2 regions of the Pseudoalteromonas sp. BSi20429 genome follow, and region 2 is predicted to be linked to the other one. Evidence: predicted binding sites of a transcription regulator. Region 2 holds the regulator's gene; the other holds the start of a gene.
What was found. Region 2 encodes LexA, which represses DNA repair genes until DNA is damaged. Its sites were predicted from a motif close to TACTGTATNNNNATACAGTA; they were not measured.
Positions count from the first base shown of each region.

Region 1: the regulator LexA is predicted to act here: its motif matches at 3,371-3,390, upstream of P20429_RS08960 (SulA-like leucine-rich domain-containing protein).

Region 1 is NZ_BADV01000051.1:193-5,473, forward strand. It holds tRNA gene P20429_RS08985 (tRNA-Tyr) at 4-88, opposite strand; gene P20429_RS08980 (VC2046/SO_2500 family protein) at 201-728, shown strand; gene P20429_RS08975 (DUF6172 family protein) at 908-1,210, shown strand; gene P20429_RS08970 (diguanylate cyclase) at 1,404-2,321, shown strand; gene P20429_RS08965 (YchJ family protein) at 2,396-2,875, opposite strand; gene P20429_RS08960 (SulA-like leucine-rich domain-containing protein) at 2,914-3,348, opposite strand; gene P20429_RS08955 (tetratricopeptide repeat protein) at 3,646-4,110, opposite strand; gene P20429_RS08950 (NCS2 family permease) at 4,229-5,281, shown strand, end outside.
Region 2 is NZ_BADV01000071.1:9,212-21,979, forward strand. It holds gene P20429_RS19755 (S41 family peptidase) at 1-823, opposite strand, end outside; gene P20429_RS20895 (hypothetical protein) at 807-1,214, opposite strand; gene P20429_RS06060 (endonuclease) at 1,314-1,967, opposite strand; gene P20429_RS06055 (DnaJ C-terminal domain-containing protein) at 2,199-3,167, shown strand; gene P20429_RS06050 (chaperone modulator CbpM) at 3,167-3,487, shown strand; gene P20429_RS06045 (membrane protein) at 3,563-4,288, opposite strand; gene P20429_RS06040 (hypothetical protein) at 4,602-4,982, shown strand; gene P20429_RS06035 (PaaI family thioesterase) at 4,983-5,423, opposite strand; gene lexA (transcriptional repressor LexA) at 5,591-6,208, shown strand; gene coxB (cytochrome c oxidase subunit II) at 6,692-7,834, shown strand; gene ctaD (cytochrome c oxidase subunit I) at 7,834-9,426, shown strand; gene P20429_RS06015 (cytochrome c oxidase assembly protein) at 9,426-9,956, shown strand; gene P20429_RS06010 (cytochrome c oxidase subunit 3) at 9,992-10,867, shown strand; gene P20429_RS21060 (DUF2909 family protein) at 10,770-11,078, opposite strand; gene P20429_RS06005 (SURF1 family protein) at 11,093-11,833, shown strand; gene P20429_RS06000 (hypothetical protein) at 11,823-12,317, shown strand; gene P20429_RS05995 (heme A synthase) at 12,346-12,768, shown strand, end outside.

The DNA of each region.
Region 1 (5,281 bases), on a different contig from region 2:
AAGTGGTGGAGGGAGCTGGATTCGAACCAGCGAAGGCTGAGCCGTCAGATTTACAGTCTGATCCCTTTGGCCGCTCGGGAACCCCTCCAATGCAACGGCGCTGATAATAGCAAATTGCGTATTTAAGTAAAGAAAAAAGCTAAAGAAAATTGAAATAAAGCCGATAAATATCTATCAGTTACCACAATCGGCTAAAGACTATGCAAATAGATGATTTGTTAATCACAGAGAGTCAGTTAAACAGTAGACTCAATAATAGTGTGCATGAAAATCGCCGTGGCGAATTTGCACTATTATTAGCGATGCTGTCACATGACGCACTCGACTTTAGTCAATTTCATTTACCAAAAACTGAAATAGATAATTTAGTTATAGAAGAAGAGGCGTTAAGAAAGCAATTTGGCGCAGGTCCAAAGCAACTTTTAGCCCCTGATGAATATAATATGTTGGTTGGACAATTTAATGCATCATTAATATCTCAAGAAGGAGCGCGCTGCGGTATGACAAGTATTAAGTTAAGACAATGCTTAAGCCCTGAACCACTTGCGATTAGAAATGATGACAAGCATATTCCACTTAATATAATAGATAACTGTGAGCTTGCCGTCAGAAGAAGAATTAAAAGCGAACAAACCCAACTAGCCAATCCCCCTATAGATGCAGCTGCTTTTTACGACAGCCTTAATAATGATGCAATACATCAACCACTTCAACTTATTGCTGTGTGATATATGATTGTAATAATCACCAGTTAATATATGCTTTATAACGGGTCTGCTTTATATATTTGCTAATAATTGATTTAATGAAAAAAAAGCATCCAAAAATTAAATGCAATTGCTATAATGGCGTCAAATGGTATGACATGAAATGCCATTATCATTAAACCAAGGTAATTAGGAACGTAATGAAGAAAACATTCACGCTAAATCACGAGAAAATCAAATACCCTCGTATGGTTGATGCTGCAAAGCACGAAGTGAAAAAATATTTGAAAAGAGAGCGTAATAAAACGCTACCTGAAGATGCTGACTATTGGGCATTTGACTGTAAGTTTGGTAACACAGCTGAAGATGCGCAAGTTGTGCACGTTGCTGAATTAAGTAACCAAATTGGCGAAATTGAAAAGCAAGGTTTGACCTCTTTCTATGTAGAGATTTTAGCTCGACCTGCTCAACGTCAACAGTTAGATTTAGATGATGACGAATAACACTTAATTTAATTAAGTGTTCGAAGTTTTAAAATGAGCCCAAGTGGCTCATTTTTTGTTTTTATGCATTAAAGATTCACCATAAATCATTTTTATTAGTAACTAATAAGTAGAATTTTAATTTATTAACATTTGCATAACAAAATATAGTGATATAGGGTGTGTTTAATTAAAAAAACAAAACAGTTGTACCATGCCTATAAATTACTCTGACCACCAATTGAAATTAAGCTTAAAGAGCTCTAAGGTACTTGTCGTTGACGATCAGCTATTAAGCTTAATTGTATTAAAAAAAATATTATCAGAGCATTTTAGTATAACAACAACGAGCTGTGGTGAGGATGCGATTGAAATTTGTAAACATAATCCGCCAGATATAATACTACTCGATATTAATATGGAAGGAATGAGTGGTATTGAAACATGTCTAAAATTAAAAAATATATCTGAAACACAAGATATCCCCGTTATTTTTGTAACCTCATCTGAAAATCAAGAAGAAGAGTGCTGGGAAGCAGGGGCTGTAGATTTTATAAAGAAACCAACTAACTCGGAAACTTTATATAGAAGAGTGCGCGCCCATATTACGATGAAATTGCAACATGACTTACTCAATCAAAAAGTATTTCTAGATGATTTAACAAAGGTATTCAATCGTCGTTATTTTGATGCGCATTTTTCTAAAATGGAACGAAGCGCCTTACGAGAAAAAGTCGACTATGCACTATTACTCATCGATATAGACTACTTTAAGCAATACAACGATCTTTATGGTCATGTGCAAGGCGATACGGTTTTAAACCTTGTTGCACAAACTATTACTAATAGTTTGCAAAGGCCAACCGATTTTGTTGCGCGTTACGGCGGCGAAGAGTTTGTAGTTGTTCTACCGCATACAAGCACTGGAGGTGCAATTTGTGTTGCTGATAAAATTAAACAAAATGTGGTCGATTTAGGAATATTACACAGATATTCAGAATATGACTTTGTTACTATTAGTATTGGCGGTGCAACCCTACAACCGTATGTAAATAACAAAAACACCTTGCAGATCGCAGATGAAAAAATGTATGAGTCTAAAATGCAAGGTCGTAACCAAGTGTGTTTTTAAGTTTAGCTAGCTAATAAATCACTTTGCCACTTAAAAACACCTTGTAGGTGATAAATATTAAATAAGATTATTTATTACACGCTATGACATTTTTTGTACTTTTTATTGCTACCACATGGGCAGTCATCATTTCTGCCCACTTTAATATCTTCAACAGGATATATAGTGCCATCTAAATAACGCCATTGAGTGTTTTCTTTAATAAACTGCGATTTTTCGTGAAGCTCACAAAATAAGTTTTGATAAAAATATTGGGCTTTAAATTCTACAGTGCCGGTATCGACATCATGGCTTGACCCAATTACATCAAGATTTATAAATCGACAGCTGTTAGCAAAATCATTGATTTCTTTAACCGGATTTTCAGCTTGTTTTTCTTTTGCGTAGGTTTGATAAACATATTCTGCGTTTTTAATAACATAAGCACTGAATCGTGAGCGCATAAGTTGTTCAGGAGAGTCAGCTTGCTTAACAGATAAGTGAAGCGGCTCGCAGCAATCGGCATAATTGTGCCCACTGCTGCAAAAACATAATGTGGTATTGAGTGAAGTCATAATAATAATACAAAGTCTAAAACATTAGTTTAACAAGCTTATTGGGCGAGTGATATCTCTGTTGTTTGAGACTTTTTAGTAAAACAGTATAGTTTTGTATTCGTTTTACTTAAATCGAACGATAGATTCGTAAGTAGTTGGTTATTAACTATATCGGTCCAGGTAATTACCGCTGCAAAGTTTCCGTTATGTAATGCAGAATTTAATACATACTCTAAATTTACTAGGTGCTTCTGTCTAATAACAAGTAATTTACTTGTATCAATAGAGCATGAGTCAAGTAAAGCTTTGCTAGGTACGTGATCTGGAGCAATTAGTAACGTCCATGCATTAGAGCTATTGTATTGGTGTAATACTTTTAAAAGCTCAAAGGTCGCTGAAATTTCATCTTCAATTTGAATCAAATTCACGCAATCGCTTTGCTCATCTTGCTGGTAACTTTTAACTGTTCTTACGGTAATAGGCTGTAACATAATTTCACTCACTGGGTTTTTATACAGTATTCGTATACAGTAGTTTATACAGTGCTTTCGTGCAAGCCTTTTATGCTATTTATTTGTACAGTTATTCAGCTTTTGATCATTGTTTTTATTTTTTGAATTTATAATTCTTTATTAATCAGATTGTTATGGAATTATTTTTGAGAAGGTATTCTAAAAATAAATTTTTGAGCAGTGTCTTCATTTTGGGGTTTTATACTGTATAGGATTATCTTTGTAACCATATACAGTATTTTTTACACTGCATACAGTACTTCTGCTATAGCTAGCTTATGTGTTTTCACTCGTGCGAGGGATCATATGAGAAAACTGGAGTTGGTGGATTTGTTCGTACAAACTTGCCGCATAACATTGAGCATCTTTAAATCGCTTAGTTTCGATATGTTTGCGTATATCTGTAACCGCTGCAGTGGCAGGGGCGTACCCTTGGCTACTTGCTAAGCTTAACCAAGCTACAGCATGAAATACACTTTGTGGCACGCCTTCACCTTTCACAAAAAATAAACCTAAATAAAACTGTGCTCTATGGTTTCCCGCCATTGCAGCAAGTCGCATCCATTTTGCAGCCAATGGAGCTTGATTATTTTTTAAATAATATAGGGCTTTATTTAACGTACTTTGCTCATCTTTTTTATTATCAACGGGCACAGAGGTGTTTTCGGGTTGAGTAACAAAACCTAAAATATTATCTAGCTGTTGCTCTAAGTCTTGCTCACAAGGTGTTGTTTTAAGCATATTGGTTCATTTATTATTTTAACTACTTTAACAGTTTAGTATATAGCAAGGTAAAATGTCCTGTAAAAGATAATTTTTATGTTAAAATCTCGCCACTTTTTACTATCACAAGTTTATTATGTTCGAAGCCTTATTTAAACTGAGCGAAAATAATTCAACAGTTAAACGCGAATGCGTTGCTGGCCTAACTACCTTTATAACTATGGTATACATTGTATTTGTAAATCCGGCTATGCTTGCAGAGGCTGGGATGGATCAAGGGGCTGCATTTGTAGCGACATGTATAGCAGCTGCGATAGGCTGTTTTATAATGGGTTTATGGGCTAATTATCCATTAGCATTAGCGCCTGGTATGGGGCTAAATGCCTTTTTTACGTATGGTGTCGTATTAGGAATGGGTTATACCTGGCAAGCCGCGTTAGGGGCTGTATTTATGTCGGGTTGTATATTTTTGTTTTTAAGCTTATTTAAAGTCAGAGAGTGGATTATTAATGCCATACCTCTGGTGCTCAAGCGAGCAATCGCAACGGGTATAGGTGCTTTTTTAGCATTAATTGCCCTTAAAAATGCAGGCATTATTGTCTCAAGCCCGGCAACATTAGTACAGTTGGGCGACATTACTTCTCCAGGACCGTTATTGGCTATATTAAGCTTTTTTGTAATTGCAGCGCTTTTATATCGCGACTTTAAAAGTGGCGTGCTTATTAGTATTTTATTAGTGACTGGCATTGCTCTAAGTTTTGGGCTTGTTGAATATCACGGTGTTATGGCTATGCCACCATCAATAATGCCTACTTTTATGCAGCTAGATTTTGCAGCCGCTTTTGATATATCAATGATGAGTGTTATTTTTGCTTTCTTGTTTGTCGATCTTTTTGATACTTCGGGTACATTAGTTGCGGTAACTCAAAAAGCAGGTTTAGCTGATGAAAAAGGTAACATGCCTCGTTTAGGGCGCGCATTAAGTGCTGACAGCTCAGCAACAATTGCAGGTGCGATGCTAGGTACGTCTACGACTACATCGTATATAGAATCGGTTGCTGGTGTATCTGTTGGCGGACGTACTGGCTTAACAGCTGTAGTTGTAGGCATTTGCTTTTTACTAATGATGTTTTTTGCACCGCTTGCACAAATGGTACCGGCTTATGCTACGGCAGGCGCTATTTTATAT
Region 2 (12,768 bases):
TGTCGCCAATTAAAATAACTTCTGCGTCTATACCTTTTAAACCATTAATAAAAGCTTCTGATGCCGAACAGGTGCCTGATGTGCTTAATACATAAACCTTTGATAGGTTTAAATCAGGTAGGTTTTCACCTGTGCTAAAAAAAGTAGAGTAATCTATTTCTTCATCAATAAATGGGAAGGGCGAATCAACGGGTTGTTTATCGTTTTGTTGAGTTTGATAATAAAAGCGGTTGTTAACGTTGGCGTTACCGGCAACCATATAAGCCAATTGTGCCGACAGTGCTAATAAACCACCACCGTTATATCTAAAGTCGATTACAAGCTCATCAATACCATCGGTTTTAAACTTATTTACCGCATCAATAAGCCCTTCTTGGGCAATGCTTATATGGCTATTAAATTGCATGTAACCCACGCTTGAACCATTTGCAGTTGTAATCGTTTTAACATTTTGAACAGGTGTTTGTTCAATATTGCCAGCGGTTACATTAAATGTTTTTTCGGCGCCATCGTTACTGCGTACAACAATAGTATGTGAGTCGCCGTTAGTAGGACTAAATAAACCTTCGTTAAGCATATCTACACCCGACTCTGTATTGGTATTAATGCTAACACCGTCAACTGAAAGTACGGTATCACCACGTTGAAAGCCTATTTGGCTTGCCGGCGAATCATCTTCAAGATAAGCAACGCGTAAAATACGATCGGCTGTATCGCCAATAAACGCCCAATTTATACCGTAACCAGAAGTAACGCCCGATTGCGCTTCTTGAAAGTAATCTTCAGTAGGTTCTGAAAAATGAAAGTTATCTTTTTTTTGCACCTGAGTCGGTAAGCTGCTCTGTTTTTAATTGAGCGAAGTAATCGGCTACTGTTGTAAAGCTTTCAGGGTCGTTATCGGCAATCTCATCATACCAAAGGTATGTTTCGTCGCTCCAAGAGCGAAGCCAAAGCTTTTCATAAAGGGCAGAACCCGCTTGATCTGGGTAGGGGTTGTTGTTATTAAAGGGATCGTTACCCGTACGAGGGGTTTCGCAAAAGTTTTTTAAATCGTTAGAGGGCTCAAATACCGCCGCTGTCCATGTTGGGCTGCTACTAACAGGTGTTGTAACTACAGGAGCAGAGTCGATACCGCCTCCGCCGCCACAACCCGTTAAAGCAAAGCCCGAAAGTGCTGCAAAAATGGCAAGCGAGGTTTTATTATTTTTAAACATAGTTAAGGACTTTCTGTAAATAAGTTGTTTAAAATATTACAACACTCGCTCGTTTATTCAACATTTATAACTTTGATTTATGTAAATGAGTGTTAAAGCTTAGAGCTTGCTCGCACTACTTGTATCTGCAAATGCTTGCTTTTTCCACGCATTAAATAACTTTTGCTGTTTATCAGAGATTTTTAAACCGTATGTTTTTTGCATGTAAGCGTAAGTGTCGGCTATACGTTTACGTGCATAGACAGGCGGTTCAACTACACGTTGCTTAAAGTTTACTTTTACTTCGCAACGACCATACTGTGAGGCGTTTTCGCTAAGCATACCAAAACGATAATTAGAGCGATCGGCATTAATTTCGCCAATAGCTGGCGCTAAGTTATTTATATCAGCTTCCATTTTTCTAAATTTAGCACTTACTTTACGGCAGTTTTTACGTCCGCCATCTTGCCAACATTGTAGCTGATGACCAAATTCCCACGCCGGAACAATATGTTCCCACTCAATGCGTAGTGCTCGCACATTTACTTTGCCTGAGCGGGTAAGTGTATTTCGAGGAATGTAACCACAGTTAGAAGGATCAGGAATGAGTTTTTTGCCTTCTTTTTTAATATCACAACCGCAGTAAATACTTTTGGCGTTGTCAGGGAGGGTTTTAATTAAATGTCTTTTAGCCGTTGAAAAACGGGTAAATTGTTCGGCTGATACCGAAACGCACACACAACAAGCCAGTAAGGCCAGAATAAATCGAGTCATATCCATCACAAATGTGAACTACAGGAACAGGCAGTTTAAAGCCTTGAAGATAAAAGATAAAGTTAACTTAAGGCCTGCACTTATATTACTAAAAAGTGTCCGATTAATTTTTTATTCAAAGTTATTTTCACTATTCATTTATTTCTTACTATTTATCGTATTTTAACCACACAAGATTATACGTTAAGGAGTATGCTTAAAGCTTACTCAATATGGGGATTTGGATTGCAAATGAAATTTGTTGATTATTATGCAGTGCTTGGAATATCGCCTGATGCAGACGATAAAGCGGTTAAAGTAGCTTATAAAAAGTTAGCCAGAAAATATCACCCAGATGTAAGCAAAGAGCCTCAAGCAGAAGATAAGTTTAAAGAAATAGCAGAAGCTTACGAAGTCATTCATAACAAAGAAGAACGCACTAAATACGACGAGTTACGTCGTCATCAACAAAATCGTGCTCGTCAACAGCAAGGTAATTATGGTGGTAACAATGCCTCATCGCAAAGTAATTATCAGCAAAGCGATCCTCAAACCGATCAAGAGTTTTCTGATTTTGTTAATTCAATGTTTGGCGGCGCCGGTGGATTCAATCGTTCCGGGCAGAGCAGAAGTAACGCCGCTCGCGCGCAAAAAGGACAAGATGTGGAAATAGAGTTCCCGATTTTTCTTGAAGAGACTTTAGTTGATACCGTTAAGCCTGTTGAGTTTATGTTACCGCAGCGAGATAGTAGTGGTCGTGTCTCTGAAATTAAAAAATCACTTAAAGTGAAAATTCCCGCAGGCTCAGTAAATGGCGAACGAATTCGACTAAAAGGGCAAGGCGGATTAGGGTCAGCGAACGGGCAAAATGGCGACTTGTACTTACAAATTAGTTTAGTGCCCCACCCATTATTTGATGTTGAAGGTCATAACCTAAATATAGTCGTCCCTCTTGCACCATGGGAAGCGGCTCTTGGTACAAAAATAAATTTACCTACGTTGGCAGGCAAAATCCAATTAACTATTCCATCTAATAGTCAGTCTGGTCAACGCTTGCGTATTAAAGGTAAGGGATTAATGAGTAAAAAAGCCAAAGGTGATTTATTTGCTGTGCTTAAAATTGTTAATCCAACATCTGTTGATGATACCAGTAAAAAACTTTGGGAAGAATTAGCCGAAAAAGCTCACTTTGATCCCCGTAATAACTGGAGCAAGCCATAATGCAAATTATCGTGACACAAAAAGATGATTTACTTACTAGCAAAGAGCTATGTTTGAGTAGTGATATTAGCGAAGCAATTTTATATGAGCTAGTTGAGCACAATATTGCGGTTCCAATTGAGGGGAAGCATGTTACGCAGTGGCAATTTACGGTATCTGCAGTGACCTTAGTTAAAAAAGCGGCCCGTATTCAACATGACTTTTCGTTAGATTGGTCGGCAATAGCTTTAGTTTTACAATTGCTGGATGAGCGTGATGAGTTGATTTTCGAAAACGAAATGTTAAAGCGACATTTGAGTCGATTTAAACACTTGGAATAAAATCTGCCCTTGGGTACTTCCTAGGGCTTATTTACTCTTTGGTGAAAGTGCGCTAGTTCTTAAAAACCAATATGACTACTTTGATTTATTCTTACTTTTAATTCGGATAAATCGTTTTAGTCGTATGTTTTGCATAAGTAGTAATATTCCACTTAGGCAAAAAAGTACGCTGGTTGCTGCAAAACTAATAAGCAGCGGATTATTAAAATCCTCTCGCTCATCGTAATCCATAATATGTAACATCCAAAAAAAGTCGAAAATTCGCCATAGTGTGCTGCGAACGGTGACAACTCTGCCGTTATTTTCTGACAAATACAGTGTTGTGTTAAATGTGTCGTCAAATTGTACCTGCCAAACATTGGTTTTATATCCAACTTCTCGCATACCTTGCTTTAGCAGTACAGCGCTTGTCACTTGAGCATCAATAAGTAAGTGTGCTTTAGCATTTGCGGTAATTTGTATTTTAGTTGGCGGCTCAAAAGGCCGGCCTGTTATACCGTTAAAGCTTTGCTGTTCATCTTTATTTATTACTGTAATTATAGGTGTGGTTAAAAAGTTCTCAAAAATTATTTGTGTTGGATTAACCACCTGAGATGCAATATCGTCAAGGGAGGCAACATAATCAGCCTGCGTAAATGGGTTATTAAGAGTACGTGTTGCAAGATGCTCCCCATGAACTTTATCAAGAGGAATAGCGCTCATGACTAAACCGCCTAATAGCCAAGCTAAAATTTGTAATGTGAGCAAATAACCGAGCCATTTATGTAACTTGCGAGCATACTTAAATATTTTTTTATTCATGTTTTAGTCTTATTATTTTTAGAGGCTAGTTTATTACATTAATGGGATTAGTTACTGCGACATTTTGTCGCAGTTTAAACTATAGCTTACTGTAATCATTTAAAAATAAAAAAGATTACACTTAAATTGCTAACATGACTTATTTGTTTAATTGAGCTGAGTGTTTGATATCCAGCTAGCTTTAAACGCTAAAAAATACTTAAAAGCTGCGAAATATCTATATAAAGTGGTTAATAGAGCATAGTTGATTTGGTATAACGGTAAAACTGCGTTAAAGTTTGCAATGAAATTATTAGAGGATAAATACGAAACGATGTCGGAAATTCAATTTTTAAATGTAGATCTTGAGCTTGAATCAAAGCAAGATATTAGTTTGCTAGTGGCAGACTTGAAAAAAGTCGCGACGATTTTACATTATGACAAAGACGAATACCGTCAATTAGCGCGTATTGAAGCAACAGGTGTAGTAAACACGCCTGACAAAGCAATAAACCATATATGTGAGCTTATTGAATCGTGTTCGCGTAACGCGCTAAAGCAATGGTTAAGCTGTTCACGTAGAACGTTTGATATTGGTTTTGAATCAGGCACTTCCCCTAAGTGCTTTAATCAAGCCTTAGATGCAGATACATTACTACGTATATCTGCGATTGGTGCGGGTATGGAAATTACAATTTACCCAATCGAAAAGTAACTACCTTCGCTCTACGACTGCTGCGGTCATTTTTGATACGCAGCACAGCTCATTGCGGCTATTTGTAATTTTTATTTCCCACACTGAACTACGTTTGCCAATATGAAACGCTCTTGCCGTTGCTGTTAAAGTGCCGTTGCGAGATGCTTTTAAATGACTTGCGCTAATTTCCTGCCCCACGCAGTAAAATTTTGTAAAATCGACAACAAAGTTAGCTGCATAGCTGGCAACTGTTTCGGCAAGTACAACGTTAGCACCGCCGTGAACCATTCCCATTGGGTTATGATGCTCAGGAATTGCCGGCATAGTGGCTACTAAGTAATCATCACCAATTTCAGTGACTTCTATTCCCATGGTTTTCATTAATGTTCCTTGGCCATCAATGCCTTGTTCTAACTGCTTGCACAGCTCTAAAGTGATGGGCTGGTACCAAATACTCATAATGACTCCTTTGCTTTTTTAATCATTTATAAACCTAGCTTTAGTTATATCCCTAAAATGTACACAAGTGAAATTACTTTGGCTATTTTAAGGCTTAATTTAAATTTGCGATTTTTATTTAACTGTATATACTCACAGTTAAATGTACTGTATGGAAAACCAGTTGTATGCGACCATTAACGAACCGCCAAGCTCAAATACTCGAACTAATTAAAGTTTTTATTAAAGACACTGGTATGCCTCCTACACGTGCTGAAATAGCGCAAACATTAGGTTTTAAAAGTGCCAATGCTGCTGAAGAACATTTAAAAGCACTTGCTAAAAAAGGCGCAATTAAAATGAAACCAGGTGCAAGCCGTGGTATTCAGTTAATTGAAGAAGAAGAGCCAGAACAATTAGGTTTACCGCTTATAGGGCGTGTTGCTGCTGGTTCACCTATTTTGGCGCAAGAGCACGTTGAAAGTCACTGCAAAATCGATCCATTAATGTTTAAACCGGCTGCAGATTTTTTACTACGCGTTAACGGTATGAGCATGAAAGATATTGGTATTATGGATGGTGATTTACTTGCTGTACATCGTACTCAAACCGCTGAAAACGGGCAAGTTGTTGTTGCCCGCCTAGACGAAGACGTAACTGTAAAACGTCTTGAGAAAGCGGGTCGTAAAGTATTACTTCATGCTGAAAACGACGATTTTGAATCTATTGAAGTAGATCTTGAGAATGAGTCTTTTAATATTGAAGGCTTAGCCGTTGGCGTTATAAGAAACGCTGATTGGATGTGACTTTAAAAATAGCTTTTAAACAAGCAGTTTTATAAATGCGTACTAATTAGTACGCATTTTCTGCTTTAAATTCGCACTAAAAATAGGGCATAAATAGCTCACTGACAATTTAAGCTGTAAACTTTTTTGCACTTATATTTTCCCCCTCCGAATGCGTTAAACCCCTTTGTTTTGCTCATCTTTTGAACTTCCTGTTACCTAGTTGGTTACTGATTTTTTATTAATTACTCAATATCACCTGGTTGTTTTTTATACTAAAACTTGCTTGTTGTTCATTTTTTAGCTAATTATTAATGTGCTGAGCTAATAATAACTCACAGCTTTTTAGTTTTGAGAACACACAATATACACAAACACGTTGTTGGCGCAGCAAAACCAATCAATATTAAATGAGATTGACTAAAAAAATAAAAATAACGAATTGGCGTTTAAGCCGTATGCCTCTTCGCTTTGCATTCGCAATAGCATCAAAGGAGCCGTCACATGGGTAAACTGACCTCTACCTTGTGGCTTATATTATGTGTTTTTTCGCACCCAGTTTTGGCTAACAGCCAATACAATATGCGCAAAGGCGTAACCGATATAAGCAATAATGTATATCAGCTGCACATGACCATATTTATAATATGTTGTGTGATTGGGGTGATAGTGTTCGCAATTATGTTTTGGGCACTTATTCATCACCGTAAATCTAAAGGGGCTGTACCTGCCCAATTTCACGAAAGCACTAAAGTAGAAATACTTTGGACTGCAATCCCGTTTGTTATTTTAATTGCTATGGCAGTACCAGCCACTAAAACTCTAATTGCAATGGAAGATGCCAGCAAAGCTGATCTCACTATTAAAATTACAGGCTCGCAATGGAAATGGCATTATGAATATATGGGTGAAGATGTAGAGTTCTACTCTATTTTATCTACCCCGCAAGATGAAATAGCGAATCTTGCAGATAAAAATCCTAACTACTTACTTGAGGTTGATAAACCTCTCGTACTGCCAATAAATCAAAAAGTACGATTTTTAATGACTTCTGACGATGTTATTCACTCTTGGTGGGTACCTGATTTTGCAGTTAAAAAAGATGCGAATCCCGGCTTTATAAACGAAACATGGACGAACATAAACGAAGAAGGTACTTACCGAGGCCAATGTGCTGAGTTGTGTGGTAAAGATCATGGCTTTATGCCCGTTGTGGTGGTCGCTAAATCTGAGGCTGATTTTAAAACGTGGCTTGCAGATGCAAAGCAAGCTAAACAAAAAGCAGTATTAGCAGATGCCGCATTACTTGATAAAACCCTCCCGAAAGAAGAATTAATGACTTTAGGCGAACAAGTATATATGGCCAATTGTGCTGCATGTCATCAGCCTACTGGCATGGGGTTACCGGGTGTATTTCCTGCACTTAAAGGCAGCCCGATAGTGCTTGGCGATATAAAAGATCACATTGATGTAGTTACCCATGGGCGACCCGGTACGGCAATGCAAGCATTTGCCAAACAGTTATCTATAAAGCAATTAGCAGCGGTTATTACTTATAAACGTAATGCGTGGGGTAATGATACGGGTGATGTTATTCAACCGAGTCAAATACAGGCAGCACTTGATGCCAAAGTGGAGGCGAACTAATGAGTAGCATAGTAGAACAACCTAACGCCAATGAAGCTCATCATGCTCATCACCCAGCTAAAGGTTTTAAACGCTGGCTTTACACAACTAATCATAAAGATATAGGTAGTTTATATTTAATTTTTTCGCTGACCATGTTCTTAATTGGTGGTGGAATGGCCATGGTGATCAGAGCTGAATTATTTCAACCAGGTTTACAGTTGGTCGATCCTCACTTTTTTAATCAAATGACCACCGTGCATGGTTTAATTATGGTGTTTGGTGCGGTTATGCCGGCCTTTACAGGCCTTGCTAACTGGATGATACCACTCATGATTGGCGCGCCAGATATGGCATTGCCAAGAATGAATAACTGGAGCTTTTGGATTTTACCGTTTGCGTTTTTAATCCTATTGGCATCGTTATTTATGCCTGGTGGGGGTCCTGCATTTGGTTGGACTTTTTATGCACCACTGTCTACAACATACAGTAATGATAATACTGCATTGTTTGTATTTGCCGTACATATTATGGGGATTAGCTCAATAATGGGCGCAATCAATGTGATTGTAACCATAGTGAACTTACGTGCCCCTGGCATGACATGGATGAAGTTGCCCTTATTTGTATGGACGTGGTTAATTACTGCCTTTTTATTAATAGCGGTAATGCCAGTGCTTGCAGGCGCTGTCACTATGGTACTTACCGATAAGTATTTTGCGACCAGCTTTTTTGATGCCGCAGGCGGTGGCGACCCGGTGATGTTCCAACACATTTTTTGGTTTTTTGGCCATCCCGAAGTATACATAATGATTCTTCCTGCCTTTGGCATTATATCTACAATAGTACCTACCTTTTCTCGTAAAAAACTTTTTGGCTATGCCTCAATGGTATACGCCACATCCTCCATAGCACTATTGAGCTTTATTGTATGGGCTCATCATATGTTTACCACTGGGATGCCGGTCGCTGGCGAGTTGTTTTTTATGTACGCGACCATGCTTATATCGGTACCTACAGGAGTAAAAGTATTTAATTGGGTTGCCACAATGTGGAAAGGCTCAATAACTTTTGAAGTGCCAATGCTTTTTAGTATTGCGTTTATTGTGCTGTTTACCTTAGGTGGCTTTTCGGGGTTGATGCTGGCAATTACACCTGCTGACTTTCAGTACCACGATACTTATTTTGTAGTGGCGCATTTTCATTATGTATTAGTAACAGGGGCTGTATTTTCGATAATGGCGGGGGCCTATTACTGGCTGCCCAAGTGGACGGGCAATATGTTTAATATCACGCTAGCTAAATGGCATTTTTGGCTATCGCTGGTGAGTGTGAACGTACTGTTTTTTCCTATGCATTTTGTAGGGCTTGCCGGTATGCCGCGTCGAATTCCCGATTATGCACTTCAATTTGCCGACTTTAACGCAATCATAAGTATTGGTGGATTTGCCTTTGGTTTATCGCAATTGTTGTTTGTAGCTGTGGTAATTAAATGCGCGCGTGGCGGTGATAAAGTGCCTGCAAAAGTATGGGAAGGGGCAGAAGGGCTTGAGTGGGAAGTTGACTCTCCAGCGCCATATCATACTTTTTCTACGCCGCCGGTAATTAAGTAATGACACACGCACCGCTACTCAAACGTTTGGTACTTATTTGCATAGGCATGTTTGCCTTTGCCTTTGCTTTAGTACCTTTGTATGACGTGTTTTGTGATGTAACAGGGCTTAATGGAAAACCTTCGCTTGAGCAGGCAGAGCAAAGTACACAAATAGTACAAAACCGAGAAGTCGGCGTTAGCTTTACTACTCACGCACAAAGTGGTGCACCGTTTGAAGTTAAATCAAAAGAATACAGTGTAGTGGTAAAACCCGGTGCAATGCGTGAAGTAATGTTTAGTGCTAAAAATAACAGCAACCTAGATAAAGTAATGCAGGCTGTACCATCAGTCTCGCCAGGTAAAGCGGCAAAGTATTTACACAAAATAGCCTGTTTTTGCTTTGATCAGCAACCTCTAAAAGCAGGGGAAGAACTTGAATTTAAATTACTTTTTTATGTTGATACCGCATTGCCAAGCGATATTGAAGAATTAACTTTATCTTATACCGTATTTGATATTAGTGAACAGCTGGTGGCAAGTAATAACTAGCTTTTTAAACTAGTGTGAAACTAGGAGTAAATAGAATGAATCAAGAATATGAGCATTATTATGTACCTGAGCATAGCCCATGGCCTATTGTAGGTGCTGTTGCATTGTTTTTTATTGCAGTAGGGGCAGGCTTGACTGTTATGAGTGTAGGTAAAGAAGGTGGTAGCGGGGTTTATCTGCTTTATGCCGGTATTGTTGTACTTGTTTATATGTTGTTTAGCTGGTTTAAAAATGTAATTAGTGAATCGGACCAAGGTTTGTACTCAGCACAAATGGATCGCTCTTTTAGACAAGGTATGAGCTGGTTTATTTTTTCTGAAGTTATGTTTTTTATGGCCTTTTTTGGTGCGCTTTTTTATGCACGGGTATTGTCGGTACCTTGGCTTGGAGGCGCAGGCAATAATGCAATGACTAACGAGGTTTTATGGCCTACTTTTGAAGCCGTTTGGCCGCTAGTTTCAACACCTGCTGGCGAAACTACTCAAGCTATGGGCTGGCAAGGCTTACCGCTTATAAATACCTTAATACTGCTTACTTCCTCAGTTACTTTACATTTTGCCCATGTAGCGATGGAAAACAATAAACGCACTCCACTTAAAGTTTTTTTAGGCGCTACTATTTTGTTGGGTGTTTGCTTTTTAGGGCTGCAAGTTGAGGAGTACATGCATGCATATAATGACCTTAATCTAACGCTAGATGCGGGTATTTACGGTAATACGTTCTTTTTATTGACTGGTTTTCATGGCATGCATGTAACGCTAGGAACGGTACTTTTATTTGTAATATTTTTACGGATATTAAAAGGGCACTTTACTAAAGATAAGCATTTTGCTTTTCAAGCAGCTGCTTGGTATTGGCACTTTGTTGATGTGGTGTGGCTGTGTTTGTTTGTATTTGTATATGTGCTGTAGCGTTTATTGGCGAATTATTTGCTTTAATAAAACCAAGTTTAAGCGCTGCAATAACAACAACTAAAACAACGACCGAAAACAATACGCGACGACCTAAAAAGTGAGACATAGGTCGTCCCCCAGTTTTCCCTGACACCATAATAAACAATGCTCTAAATAAGTTAAAAAGTATAAATATTAACAACAGTACGATAATAATTTTAATAATCACTGAGTTGACCCTTTATGCAGTTAGTTTTATGGCACAAACAAAAGCTTAGTTCACTAATCACACTTTGTATGGTTGTGGTTGTTGTACTTGTGTGTGTGCGACTAGGATTTTGGCAGTTGGAGCGGGGTGAGCAAAAACAGCAGCAACTAACCGCTATTGCTAAGCAACATACTCGTGGTGTGATGAGCTGGTCTCAATTACTTAACCTGCCTGATAGCTGGAACAAAACAGGTGTATTGGTTGAGTTAAAAGGGCGGTTTGTACAAAGCCAATATTGGCTTTTAGATAATCAAGTTTATAACGGGCAAGTAGGGTACGATTTACTTGCTTTACTAAAGCCAGACAGCGAAGAAAAAGTGATTTTAGTTAATTTAGGATGGGTAAAAGCGCCTATATCTAGAGATACACTGCCAAAGGTTACTCTGCCTACAGGTGTTTTTATTCTTAAAGCGCAAATAAAAGAAAATAACTTAAGTAGCTTTACGCTTGAAGATAAAACTACAAATAATGACTTACCTACAAGAATCCAATCTATCGACTTGAATATGCTGAGCACTCAAAGCCAGCAATCATTAATTAATTTTATGGCTTACAGACAAGGTAATGGTGATGAGATTGCAACACCTCATTATGAGGCAGTTGTTATGAGCCCTCAAAAGCATAATGCCTACGCTGTGCAATGGTTTTTAATTGCTGTTGCATGTGCTGTTGTGGCTATTTTTGCGAGCAAAAAAAGGACACTTAATGAAAAATAATCCCCTTGTGTTGTTTGTGGGCTGCTGCGCTATCCCATTAATTTTGGCATATGGCGCATTAAAGTTTGATTGGTTGCCTACTGCAATTACTAATAATGGCGAGTTTTTAAGCCAAGAAATAAAACTTAAAAATTGGCCGCAAAATAATCCCAAGCAATGGACTATCGCACTTAATTATTCAAACGAATGTAACACCCCATGCAGCGAACAACTCAATGCACTTAATAATTTATATGTGGCACTTGGTAAAAACCAAGGCAAGGTTGATATGGCTGTAATGGGAAGTCCCGACAATAAAAACCTACCATGGAAAATTATTACCGAGCAACAGAGTTTAAATCCTGCAAGTTTGTATTTAATTGATCATATGGGGTTAGTGGTACTTGAATATCCCTTTAAGGTCGAGCCACAAGAAAACCGTTTAGTACAAAAAGGGTTATTAAAAGATCTAAAAAAATTACTTAACTATTCTCGTTCTAGCTAACTAAGTTGAGCTTAAGTTGGAGTATCTGATGTATAAAAATTATAAAAACTTAGTATTAATAACAGGATTACTCGCTTTAATTGTAGTTGCTTTAGGTGCGTACACCCGCTTAAGTGATGCAGGTTTAGGGTGCCCCGATTGGCCTGGTTGTTATGGCTTTTTAACGGTACCTAAGCATGAGGCTGACATAGCCTTAGCAACTCAAAGCTACCCCGATATGATGTTCGAAACCGCAAAAGCGTGGAAAGAAATGATTCATCGCTACTTTGCAGGTGCTTTAGGCTTACTTATTTTAGGTTTATTTGTGTTGGCTTTTTTAAAACGCCAATATCCAACTACGCCAGTTAAATTGCCTTTGGCTTTACTTCTACTAGTGGTGTTTCAGGCTGCTCTTGGTATGTGGACAGTAACCATGAACCTTCAGCCGCTTATTGTAATGGGCCACTTATTA